2 regions of the Micromonospora sp. WMMC273 genome follow, and region 2 is predicted to be linked to the other one. Evidence: predicted binding sites of a transcription regulator. Region 2 holds the regulator's gene; the other holds the start of a gene.
The links. Region 2 encodes HrcA, which represses chaperone genes, less so after heat shock. Its sites were predicted from a motif close to GGTTNGCACNCTCNNNNNGAGNGTGCNAACC; they were not measured.
Positions count from the first base shown of each region.

Region 1 (6,370 bases), 630 kb from region 2:
CCGCCGCCGCGTCCCGGGCGGTGTCCGCCACCCGGTTCCTGTTGCTCCGCCCGGGGGCGGACAGCAGCAGTAGCGCCTTGGCCACCGCGCTGGTCAGGTCGTGGTCGGCGTTCTGGATCAGGCCCCGCGCTCCGGCGCTGATGGTGGCCGCCGCCGACTCCGACTCCTCGGCGCCGAGCAGCAGCACCGCCGCCTGCGGGGCGCGGGCCAGCACCCGCCGGACGAAGCCGGCGCTGTCCGGCCGGGTCAGCGCGGTGTCGGCGAGCACCACGTCCACCGGACGCTCGGCGAGCCGCAACATCACCTCCGGATCGGAGACGGCCGTCCGGACGACGCCGGACAGCCCGAGCCGCGCCGCCGCGGAGGTCAGATGCTGGGCCGCCAATGGTGTCCGAACGCACACAAGAACACTACGCACAGTGGTCTCCTCTCCGACTCAGAGCAGACCATGCGGAGGTGGGGTCGGGAGGGGGTTCCGGGCAATCATCCGAACTTTTCCGACAGATGGGGCATATGCCGCCGAGTGTCCGACGTTTTCGATCACAGATGTGTGAGGCGCGGACCGCTCGGGTACCGAGGGGTTCATCCGGAACCGGCATCCCGCGCGGACCGCCGCCCGGTAGCTGGCAACGAACATTCTCCGCGGTGCCGCGCGGGAGGAGGGGTGCTGATGTCGAACGTACGTAGGCTGCCTGGACCGATCGACGAGCTCTGGGACTGGCAGCGGCTCGGAGCCTGCCGTGGCCGCGACAGCGCGCAGTTCTTCCACCCGGACGGCGAGCGCGGCTCCTCCCGGCTGCGCCGCGAGACCGGCGCCAAGTCGGTCTGCCGCGCCTGCCCGGTGCGCGCCGAATGCGCCGCCCACGCGCTCTCCGTACGCGAGCCGTACGGCGTCTGGGGCGGGTTCAGCGAGTCGGAGCGGCTGCGGCTGCTCGCCCTCGGCTGGGAGGACCTGGCCGACCGCCGGCAGACCAAGGTGGACATCGCCCGACTGGAGGCGCGCCTCGGCCGGCCGCACAACACCGCCGTGCCGGACCAGCGCAAGGTCGCCTGACCCGGTTCCACGACCCCCGATGCCGCGCCCCGAGTTACGGGGCGCGGCGTCGTGTCGTGGCACCCCACGCGTAGATCTTGGAAGCTTTGCGCCCCTATTGCGGGGCGCCGAGGAGCGGGGACGCGGAGTCGGTGGGTCAGGCGACGGTGACCCTGACTGTGTGCCATCCCGTCGCGCCGTCGGGGGCTACCGGGGCACGCTGTTCCGTCTGCGTCTCGCCAGTCGTGTCGGTCGCCCGCACCTGGAGCGAGTGCTCGCCCGGCGTCGCGTCCCACCGCCAAGACCACTGCACCCAGGTGTCCGCCGACACGGCAGGCGCCAGTGTCGCCTCCTGCCAGGGGCCAGCGTCCACGCGTACCTCGACGCGGCTGATGCCGAGGTGCTGCGCCCACGCCACACCGGCCACCGTCACCGGGCCGGCCTCCGGGCGGCTGCGGGGCCGGGGCGTGTCGATCCGGGACTGCGTCTTGATCGGTCCCTGCGCGGACCAGCCACGCGGCACCCAGTACGCGTCGAAGTCGGCGAAGCTGGTCAGCTCCAGCTCGGTGAGCCACTTGCAGGCCGACACGTACCCGTAGAGCCCCGGCACCACCATCCGCACCGGGAAGCCGTGCTGGATCGGCAGCGGCTCGCCGTTCATGCCGACCGCGAGCAGCGCGTCCCGGCCGTCGCGCAGCACCGAGGTGGGCGTGCCACAGGTCCAGCCGTCGACCGCGCGGCCGACCACCTGGTCCGCGCCGTCGGCCGGGCCGGCCTCGTCGAGCAGTTCCTTGATCGGTACGCCGAGCCAGCGCGCGTTGCCGATCAGGTCGCCGCCCACCTCGTTGGAGACGCAGGCGAGCGTCACGTACCGCTCGACCATCGGGCGGGCCAGCAGGTCGTCGAAGCTCAGCTCGATGGGGTTGCGCACCCGCCCGTGGATCCGCAGCCGCCAGGTGACCGGGTCCACCTGCGGCACCACCAGCGCGGTGTCGATCCGGTAGAACTCCCGGTTCGGCGTGACGTACGGCGCCAGCCGGGGCAGTGACAGGTCCGCTCCGGCCGGCACCTGCGGGGCGGGCGCCACCGGGGCGGGCAACGTCACCGCCTCCCGGGCCGCCGACACGCCGCGCCGGCCCGCCAGCCAGTGCCCGCCCAGCCCGGCCACCGCCGCCGCACCGGTGAGCAGCCCGGCGCCGCGCAGGAAACGCCGCCGCGACTCCGCGTCGTCGTCGTGCCGGACCGGCTCCCAGCCACCCGGGGTCTTCTCCTCCCCCGCGAGCGCGGCGACCGCCGGAGGCGGTGCCGGCTGCGCGGCCGCGCCCCGGCCGGGCCCCAGTGGTCCGGCCACGAACGCCCAGAGCGTCAGCGCGCCCAGTCCGCCGCCGACCAGCGAGGGCAGCGCGTCGAACGCGTCCGCGCCGGCCCGGGTCAGCGCGGCAGCGACGCCGAGCACCGTGAACGCGGCGACGCCGGCCAGGCCGATCACCAGCCGCCGGGCCGCCGCCAGGCCGAGCAGCGCCCCGAAGGCGGCCAGCAGCAGCGCCGTCCCGGCCAGCAGGGCGATCTTGTCGTACGTGCCGAAGACGTCGATGGCGAACTGCTTGAGCGGCTCGGGCACCAGGTCGACGACGAGTCCGCCGACGGCGACGAGCGGCGCGGACCGGGGACCGGTCAGGACCGCCACGGGTTCGGCGGTGCCGAGTGCCACCACTGCGGCGACGACACCGGCCAGCGCCGCGCGGCGGCGGGAGAGGGTGCTCACGGCACCCAGTCTGATCGACCCGCCGGTCCGGCTGCCAATCCCGTCAGCGTTCCGTAAGGACATACGCGTCAGGGCACACCACCGGGTCGGCGGTGTGCCCTGACGTCGGGCCGTACTGCTCGGGTCAGAAACCCGGGCCGTGCTGGTGGCCGTGGCCGTGCGAGTGGCCGTGCCCACCGGCGGCCGGCTCCGGCTCGGCCGGCTTCTCCACCACGAGGCTCTCGGTGGTGAGCAGCAGGCCGGCGATCGAGGCGGCGTTGCTGACCGCGTTGCGGGTCACCTTCACCGGGTCGATGATGCCGGACTTGGCCAGGTCGACGTACTCGCCGGTGGCGGCGTCGAGGCCGTGGCCCCAGTCCTGGCCGACGACCTTCTGCACCACCACGTAGCCGTCGTGGCCGGCGTTCTGGGCGATCCAGCGCAGCGGCTCGACGAGCGACTTGCGCACGATCGAGACGCCGACCTTCTCGTCACCGGTGAAGCCCAGGTCGTCGTCGAGCGCCGGCAGGATCTGGGCCAGGGCGGCGCCGCCACCCGGGACCGTACCCTCCTCGACCGCGGCCTTGGTCGCGGCGATGGCGTCCTCGATGCGGTGCTTGCGCTCCTTCATCTCGACCTCGGTGGCCGCGCCGACCTTGATCACAGCGATGCCGCCGGAGAGCTTCGCCAGCCGCTCGGCCAGCTTCTCCCGGTCCCACTCGGAGTCGGAGGCCTCGATCTCCTTGCGGATCTGCGCGACCCGGTCGGCGACCTCGGCGGACTGGCCGCCACCGTCGACGACAGTGGTGTTCTCCTTGTCGACCACGACGCGGCGGGCGGTGCCCAGCACCTCCAGGCCGACCTGGTCGAGCTTGTAGCCCAGCTCCGGGGCGACCAGCTCGGCACCGGTGAGGATCGCCATGTCCTGGAGCATCGCCTTGCGGCGGTCGCCGAAGCCGGGGGCCTTGACCGCGCAGACCTTGACGGTCTTGCGCAGCGCGTTCACCACGAGCGTCGACAGGGCCTGGCCCTCGACGTCCTCGGCGACGATGAGCAGCGGCTTGTTGTTCTGGAGGACCTTCTCCAGCAGCGGCAGCAGCTCCTCGATCGCCGAGATCTTCTGGGTGGTGATCAGGATGTACGGGTCCTCCAGGACCGCCTCCTGCGCCTCCAGGTCGGTGACGAAGTTCGGGGAGATGAAGCCCTTGTCGAACTGGAGACCCTCGGTCACCTCCAGCTCGGTGGTGAGCGCGGAGCCCTCCTCGACGGTGATGACGCCGTCGCGGCCGACCTTCTCCATCGCCTCGGCGATCAGCTCGCCGATCGCGGCGTCCTGCGCGGAGACGGTCGCGACGTGCGCGATCGACTCCTTGCTGGAGACCTCGACGGCCTTGCCGAGCAGCGCCTCGGAGACCTTGGCGGCCGCCGCGTCGATGCCCCGCTTCAGGCCGGTCGGGTTGGTGCCGGCGGCCACATTGCGCAGGCCCTCACGGACCATCGCCTGGGCCAGCACGGTGGCGGTGGTGGTCCCGTCGCCGGCGACGTCGTTGGTCTTGGTCGCCACCTCCTTGACCAGCTGCGCGCCGAGGTTCTCGTACGGGTTGGTGAGCTCGATCTCCTTGGCGATGGTCACGCCGTCGTTGGTGATCGTGGGCGCACCGAACTTCTTGTCCAGGACGACGTTGCGCCCGCGCGGGCCGAGGGTGACCTTCACCGCGTCCGCGAGGGCGTTGACACCGTGCTCCAGCAGGTGCCGGGCGTCGTCCGAGAAGCTGAGGATCTTCGCCATCAGTATCCCTTCGAAGCGACGTTGCCCCGGCCCGGCGAGCCGGACCGGGGCAACGACACTGATCGGTTGCTTACTTCTCGATGACCGCGAGGACGTCGCGGGCGGAGAGCACCAGGTACTCCTCGCCGGCGTACTTGACCTCGGTGCCGCCGTACTTCGAGTAGAGGACGGTGTCGCCGACCTTCACGTCGATCGGCACGCGGTTGCCCTTGTCGTCGATCCGGCCCGGGCCGACAGCGAGGACGGTGCCCTCCTGCGGCTTCTCCTTGGCGGTGTCGGGGATCACGATGCCCGAGGCGGTGGTGGTCTCGGCCTCGTTCGCCTGGACCACGATGCGGTCCTCGAGCGGCTTGATCGCAACCTTGGTCGCGGTAGTCACGGGCATACCCTCCCGGGTACTTGGTGTCGTTGCCGGCCGGCACGCCGACCAGCGTCAATCTGCCACATGCCACCGGGCGGGGCCGTCGTCGCGGGTGCCGGTCCGCCTGGCGCTCAACCCCCGGGCACGAGGCTCGGGCGTTGGCACCCTCAGGGTGAGAGTGCTAATCGCAGGTTATTCCTCGGCTAGCACTCCGTCAAGGAGAGTGCCAACGCGTCGCCCTCCGTGTCGCGCCGGAACCGGGCCGGGAGAATGAGCGCGTGGATCTCGACCAGCTCGCCGCGCTGCGTACCCCCGAGGGGTCGGCGGCGCTCGCCGCGGCCGAGCGGGTGGCCGGCGGCGACCCGCTGGCGGCGGCGGCCGCGCTGCGCTCGGCCGGCATCCCCGGCGGGCTCGCGGCGGCGGCACTGACCCAGGCGGAGCTGCGCCGCCGGGCGGCCGGCAAGTTCGGCCCGGTCGCGGCCGGGATGTTCCTCACCCGGGCCGGGCTGGAGCAGGCCACCCGGCGCGCGGTCGCGGACCGGCGCGCCGCGCGGCTGCGCGCCGCGGGCGTGACCACGCTGGCCGACCTGGGGTGCGGGCTGGGCGCCGACGCGCTCGCCGCGGGCCGCGCCGGCATCCGGGTGTACGCGGTGGAGGCCGACCCGCTCACCGCCGCGATGGCCGCCGCCAACGCCGAGGCGGCCGGGCTCGCCGACCTGGTGACCGTCTCCTGCGGTGACGCCACAGCGTTCGACGTGCGCCCTGTCGACGCGGTGTTCTGCGATCCGGCGCGGCGGCGGGCCGGCACCGGGCGGCGCGTCTTCGACCCGAACGCCTACTCCCCGCCGTGGGACTTCGTCACCGGCCTGGCCGCGCGGGTGCCGCGGACCGTGGTGAAGGTGGCGCCGGGGCTCGACCACGCGCTGATCCCGGCGGGCGCCGAGGCGGAATGGGTGAGCGTGGACGGCGACCTGGTCGAGGCGGCGCTCTGGTGCGGTGACCTGGCCGAGGTCCCGCGCCGCGCCACAGTGCTGCGCGAGCGCGACGACGCGGTGTCGCTCCTCACCGGCACGGGCGGGCAGGAGGCGCCGGTGGGACCGGTCCGGCGGTTCCTCTACGACCCGGATCCGGCGGTGGTCCGGGCGCACCTGGTCGCCGAGCTGGCCACCGACCTCGACGCGACGCTCGCCGACCCGTCGATCGCCTACCTGTACGCCGACGAGGCCCGGCCCACCCCGTTCGCCCGCTGCCTGGAGATCACCGACGTGCTGCCGTTCTCGCTGAAGCGGCTGCGCGCGCTGCTGCGGGAGCGGCGGGTCGGCCGGGTCGAGATCCGCAAGCGCGGGTCGGCGCTGGAGCCGGAGAAGCTACGCCGTGACCTGCGGCTCTCCGGCGAGGCGGCGGCCGACCTGGTGCTGACCCGGGTCGCCGGCGGCCCCACGG
Region 1 covers NZ_JAPZBE010000001.1:5,297,780-5,304,149, forward strand. Annotated here, with positions in the region: gene O7611_RS24490 (helix-turn-helix transcriptional regulator) at 1-418, opposite strand, end outside; gene O7611_RS24495 (WhiB family transcriptional regulator) at 671-1,054, shown strand; gene O7611_RS24500 (sulfite oxidase) at 1,191-2,861, opposite strand; gene groL (chaperonin GroEL) at 2,923-4,566, opposite strand; gene groES (co-chaperone GroES) at 4,637-4,951, opposite strand; gene O7611_RS24515 (class I SAM-dependent methyltransferase) at 5,206-6,370, shown strand, end outside.
Region 1: a site for HrcA is predicted at 5,084-5,114, ahead of groES (co-chaperone GroES). Genes of this name have one in related genera too.

Region 2 (6,370 bases):
CTGGCGATGGTCCAGGTGATCTGGAAGTTCAGCGCCGAGACCGCGTGGGCGCGGACCGTCGGGGACTGCTGACCCCGGGCCATCATCGCGATCAGCGGGGCGACCCAGCCGAGCAGACCGCCACCGACGATGACACCGGCGGCGCCGCCGAAGTGCGCCACCAGGGCCCACGTCTTCTCGTCGTTGTTGGCGTAGGAGGCCGGGCCGTACCCGCCACCGGCGGGGTAGCCGGGCGTGCCACCCGGCGGGGGGTAGCCGCCCGGCGGGGGGTAGCCGCCGCCCGGGGGCGGGTAGCCGCCCGGGGGCGGATAGTCACCGGGCGGGGGATAGCCGCCGGCGCCCGGCGCCCCGGACAGTGGAGCGGTGGGCGGTTCGCTGCCCGGCGACGAGCCGTAGGGCGCCGACGGGTCGGGCTGGGGGCCGGAGTCCCCTGCCCCTGGAGGGCGAGGAGGTTCTGTCATGGTCGCCACGGTAGGGGCACCGGTCAACTCGCACCAGAGCGACACAGACCGACGATGACCGGCTGTTCGGCCCTGGTGGGCGGCGCTGTGTGGTGGGCCGCACCGCAGGTCCGTCAGGCGATCATCGCGTCGGCGGGGGTGCCGACGTAGACTGGCACTCGCTACAGTCGAGTGCCAGCCGCCCGGCGGATGCCGCGTGCCGGCCCGGCCGAGGTGCGTCAGGAGGTGGGGAATGGGTCTCGACGACCGCAAACTCGCCGTGCTGCGCGCGATCGTCGAGGACTACGTCGCCACGCAGGAACCGGTCGGCAGCAAGGCCCTGGTCGAGCGGCACCAGCTCGGCGTCTCGCCCGCCACCGTGCGCAACGACATGGCGGTGCTGGAGGAGGAGGGCTACATCCGGCAGCCGCACACCAGCGCCGGCCGGGTGCCCACCGACCGCGGCTACCGCCTCTTCGTCGACCGGCTGTCCCGGGTCAAGCCGCTCAGCCCGGCCGAGCGCCGGGCGATCGAGCGCTTCCTGGTGGGCGCTGTCGACCTGGACGACGTGGTGCACCGTACGGTCCGGCTGCTCGCCCAGCTCACCCGTCAGGTGGCGGTGGTGCAGTACCCGAGCCTGGCCCGGTCCAAGGTGCGCCACCTGGAGCTGGTGCCGATCTCCACCACCCGGCTGATGGTCGTCATGATCGCCGACACCGGCCGGGTCGAGCAGCGGCTGGTCGAGCTGCCCGCCCCGGTGCCCGCCGACGACGTGACCGACCTGCGCCGGCTGGTGAACGAGAAGCTGGTCGGCAGCCAGCTCGCCGAGACGCCGCCGCTGGTGCAGGCGCTCGTCGACGAGTCCGCGCCGCACCTGCGCCCGGCCATGACCACGCTGTCCACCGTGCTGCTGGAGACGCTGGTCGAGCGGCACGAGGAACGCCTCGCGCTGGCCGGCCAGGCCAACCTCACCCGGGGCGGCCTGCTCGACTTCCAGGGTTCGCTGCGCCCCATCCTGGAGGCGCTCGAAGAAGAGGTCGTGCTGCTCAAGCTGATCGGCGAGACCGAGCCGAGCACCACCCGGGTGCTCATCGGCGACGAGAACGAATTCGACAACCTGCGGGCCGCCTCGGTGGTCAGCACCGGGTACGGACCGGGCAGCACGATCGTCGGTGGACTCGGCGTGCTCGGGCCGACCCGGATGGACTACCCCGGCAATATCGCCATGGTGAGGGCCGTGGCACGCTACGTGGGCGAACTGCTGGCCCAGAACTGACCAGTCTGGGCCGACGGCCGGTTCCGGCCGACGACCGGAGCGACGCGAGACGAACATGAGGACACCTAACGCAGTGGCCAGGGACTACTACGGCATTCTCGGCGTGAGCCGGGACGCCTCCGACGACGAGATCAAGCGCGCCTACCGCAAGCTGGCGCGGCAGTTCCACCCGGACGTCAATCCGGACCCGGAGGCCCAGGAGAAGTTCAAGGACATCAACGCCGCGTACGAGGTCCTCTCGGACGACCGGAAGCGGCAGATCGTCGACCTGGGCGGCGACCCGCTCGCCCCGGGCGGCGGTGGCATGGGCGGCCCGGGCGGTCCCGGCGGCGCCGGCCCGTTCGTCGGCTTCCAGGACATCATGGACGCGTTCTTCGGCGGTGCCGCGGGCGGCAGCCGTGGGCCGCGGCCGCGTACCCGCCCCGGCGCGGACGCGATCCTGCGCCTGGAACTGGACCTCAACGAGACCGCGTTCGGCGTCGAGGCGCCGATCACCGTCGACACCGCGGTGCTCTGCACCACCTGCTCCGGCGCCGGCACCGCCGCCGGCACCCACCTGGCCACCTGCGAGGCGTGCGGCGGCCGGGGCGAGGTGCAGTCGGTGCAGCGGACCTTCCTCGGTCAGGTGGTCTCCGCCCGGCCGTGCACCGTCTGCCAGGGCTACGGCACCACCATCCCGCACCCCTGCCCGACCTGCGCCGGTGACGGCCGGGTACGCACCCGCCGCTCGCTGACCGTCAAGATCCCGGCCGGGGTCGAGGACGGCATGCGGATCCGCCTGGCCCAGCAGGGCGAGGTCGGCCCCGGTGGCGGCACCGCCGGTGACCTCTACGTCGAGATCCACGAGCGGCCGCACGACGTCTACTCCCGCAAGGGCGACGACCTGCACTGCCGGGTCACGGTGCCGATGACCGCCGCCGCGCTCGGCACCCGGCTGACCATCAAGACGCTGGACAGCGAGGAGACGGTCGACGTCAAGCCCGGCACCCAGCCCGGCAGCACACTGCGGTTGCGCGCCCGGGGCGTACCGCACCTGCGCGGCACCGGCCGGGGTGACCTCTACGTGCACCTGGACGTGCGTACCCCGACCAAGCTCGACGCCGACCAGGAGCGGATGCTGCGCGACTTCGCCAAGACCCGCGGCGAGGAGGTCGCCGAGCTGACCAAGCAGGGCGGCTTCTTCTCCCGGATGCGCGACGCCTTCAACGGGCACGCCTGAGGTGTCCGCGCCGCTGTTCCTGGTCGAGGCGCTGCCCACCGGTGACACGCTGACGCTGGACGGCCCGGAGGGCCACCACGCGGCCACCGTGCAGCGGCTGCGTGTCGGCGAGGAACTGGTGCTCGCCGACGGCCGGGGCGGCACCGCCGCCGCGGTGGTCACCGCCGTCGGCCGCGGCACGCTCGACCTGCGGGTCACGAGCCGGGGGTACGCGGACGCGCCGGTACCCCGGCTCGTCGTGGTGCAGGGCATTGCCAAGGGCGACCGGGGTGAACTGGCCGTGCAGGCGATGACCGAGGTCGGGGTGGACGAGATCGTGCCCTGGGCGGCGTCCCGCTCGGTGGCGCAGTGGCGCGGCGAGCGGGGCGAACGGGCCCGGCAGAAGTGGGTCGCGACCGCCCGCGAGGCGGCCAAGCAGGCCCGCCGCCCGTGGCTGCCGGTGGTGGCCGGCGCGCCGGACGAGTCCACCGCCTCGGTGGCCCGCCGGATCGCCGGCGCGGCCGGCGCGTTCGTGCTGCACGAGGGCGCGCAGGACCGGCTGACCACAGTCGACCTGCCGGCCGCCGGGGAGGTCGTGCTGGTGGTCGGCCCGGAGGGCGGCATCGCCGACCACGAGCTGGCCGCGTTCGCCGAGGCGGGCGCCCGCACGGTCCGCCTGGGCCCGTCGGTCCTGCGTACGTCCACGGCAGGCGTGGCAGCCCTGACAGTCCTGGCCACCCGCCTGACCCACTGGTAACCCCCGCGCCCGCCCTCTTTTCGGTGCGCGCTGATCTTGCAGTTTCGGCCCGTGCTGCGCCCCTTTTGCTGCGTCTTGCCCGGGCCGAAAGTGCAAGATCGCGGGGGTCAGGGGCGAGGGTGGGGGTCAGGAGCGGAGGTAGGAGGCGCCGTTCAGGTCGATGATGGTGCCCGACGCCCACTCGGCCTCGGGGCCGGCCAGCCAGTACACCGCCGCGGCGATCTCCTCCGGCCGGGCCACCCGGTGGAACGGAGACTGGGCGCGTACCGCCTCGCCCCGCTCGCTCTTCAGATGCTCGTTCGTCATGTCGGTCTCGACGAAGCCGGGCGCCACGCAGGCCACAGCGATGCCGTACGGCGCCAGGGCCACCGCCAGCGACTGGGCCATCGCGTTCATCCCGGCCTTGCTGGCCCCGTACGCCGGGTTGGCCGGCTCGCCCCGGAACGCGCCCCGGGACGAGACGTTCACGATCCGGCCCCCGCGGTCGCGCATGTGCTGCGCGGCGCACCAGGCCGCGTTCGCGGCGCCGACCAGGTTGGTGTCGAGCACCTCCCGCCACCGCGCCCGCCACTGTTCGTAGCTGCTCTCGAAGACCGGGTGCGGTGGATCGGCCGGCCCGAACACCCCGGCGTTGTTCACGAGTACGTCGAGCCCGCCGAGCCGCTGGGCCGCCTCGTCCACCACGGCGCGTACCGCGTCGGGGTCGGCCAGATCGGCGCGTACCACCACGTGCCCGTCACCGGGCAGTTCGGCGCGCAGCCGCTCGGCCAGCTCGGCCGAGTCCCGGTGGTGGATCGCCACCCGGTCCCCACCGGCGGCGAACGCCCGCGCCACCGCCCGCCCGATGCCCCGCGAGGCCCCCGTCACCAGCACCGCCCGTCCCGACATGGCGGCCATCCTGCCGCATCCTGCCGGTCCGCCCGGCGGTGCCCCCGCCACGCTTGCGGCGGCGTCCTTACACTGCTGCGATGGACTGCCTCTTCTGCCGGATCGTCGCCGGGGAGATTCCGGCCACCATCGTCCGCGAGACCGCCACCACCCTGGCCTTCCGGGACATCGACCCGAAGGCGCCCACGCACGTGCTGGTGATCCCCAAGGAGCACTACGCGGACGTGGCCACGTTGGCCCAGGGTGCGCCCGAGCTGGCCGGCGAGGTGCTCCAGACCGCCGCCGTGGTGGCCGAGGAGGAGGGCCTGACCGTGGACGGGTTCCGGCTGATGTTCAACACCGGCCCGTACGGCGGCCAGGAGGTCTTCCACGTGCACGCCCACCTGCTCGGCGGCGCGCCGCTCGGCCCGATGCTCTGCCGATGACCGACGTCTCCGACCGGCTCGCCCGGATGGTGCGCCAGGCGCAGGCCACCGGGCGGATCCCGGCGGTGTCGGCCGCCCTGCACCGGGCCGACCGGCCGCTCTGGACCTGCACCGTGGGCGACACCGGCAACGACACTCCGCTGGGGCCGGAGACGGTGTTCCGGATCGGCTCGGTCACAAAGACCTTCACCGCGGTGCTCGTCATGCAGTGCCGCGACGAGGGGCTGCTCGACCTGGACGACCCGATCGGGCGGCACCTCGACCTGCCCGCGCACGGCGACGCGACGGTACGCCGGCTGCTGTCGCACACCGCCGGCCTGCAACGCGAGCCGCACGGCGACGTGTGGGACAGCCTGCGCGCCCCGGCCGTCGACGAGATGCTTGCCGACCTGGCCCGGGTCGAGCGGGTGCTGCCCACCGGCCGGCGCTTCCACTACTCCAACCTCGGACTGGCGCTGCTCGGCGAGGCGGTCGCCCGGCTGCGCGGCGGCACCTGGGCCGAGGTGCTGGCCGACCGGGTGCTCGGCCCGCTCGGGCTGACCGCCACCGGCCCGTACCCGACCGAGCGGGCCGCGACCGGGTTCCTGGTCGACGCGTACTCCGACGAGGCCCACCCGGAACCACCCGCCGACTTCGGCGCGGTGGCCCCCGCCGCGCAGCTGTGGAGCACCGCGTCGGACATGGCCCGCTGGGCCGCGTTCCTGGCCGACCCGGCGGCGCTGGACCCGGACGGCACGGTGCTCGCCGCGACGACTGTCGAGGAGATGCGCTGGCCGCTCACCCCCACCGACGAGGCGGTCTGGTCGGCCGGCTTCGGACTGGGACTGATCCTGATCCCGCAGCCGGAGCGGGTGACCCACGTCGGCCACGACGGCGCGATGCCCGGATTCCTCGCCGCCGTGTACGGGCGGCGCGGCGGGCAGGGCACCGCCGGGGCGATGGGCGCCGCGGTGCTCGGCTCGTCCGGCACCGGCGTGGAGGTGTTCGACCTGTCACACCGGCTGCTGGCCGCCGCCGCCGAGCACGACCCGGCGGAGATCGAGCCGTGGCGTCCCGGCCCACCCGCGCCGGACCACCTGCGCGGCGTGCTGGGCCGCTGGTGGGGCGAGGGCTTCGAGTACGTCTTCTCCTGGCACGACGGGACGCTGCGGGCGCGTGGCGCCGACGACCCGGCCGGGAAGCCGCCCGCGGTGTTCGCGCCGCTGCCGGACCGGCCGGACGTGTTCCGCACGGTCTCCGGCCGGGAGGCGGGGGAGCTGCTGCGGCTGACCCGCGACGAATGCGGCGTGGTGGTCCGGATGCACTGGGCGACCTACCGCTTCACCCGCACCCAGGAGACCTTCGACGGGTACGACTTCCGCGCCGGCGGCTGACCGCCGGGCACCG
Region 2 covers NZ_JAPZBE010000001.1:4,665,035-4,671,404, reverse strand. Annotated here, with positions in the region: gene O7611_RS21545 (DUF4870 domain-containing protein) at 1-461, opposite strand, end outside; gene hrcA (heat-inducible transcriptional repressor HrcA) at 694-1,716, shown strand; gene dnaJ (molecular chaperone DnaJ) at 1,790-2,935, shown strand; gene O7611_RS21530 (16S rRNA (uracil(1498)-N(3))-methyltransferase) at 2,937-3,671, shown strand; gene O7611_RS21525 (SDR family NAD(P)-dependent oxidoreductase) at 3,798-4,559, opposite strand; gene O7611_RS21520 (histidine triad nucleotide-binding protein) at 4,640-4,984, shown strand; gene O7611_RS21515 (serine hydrolase domain-containing protein) at 4,981-6,357, shown strand.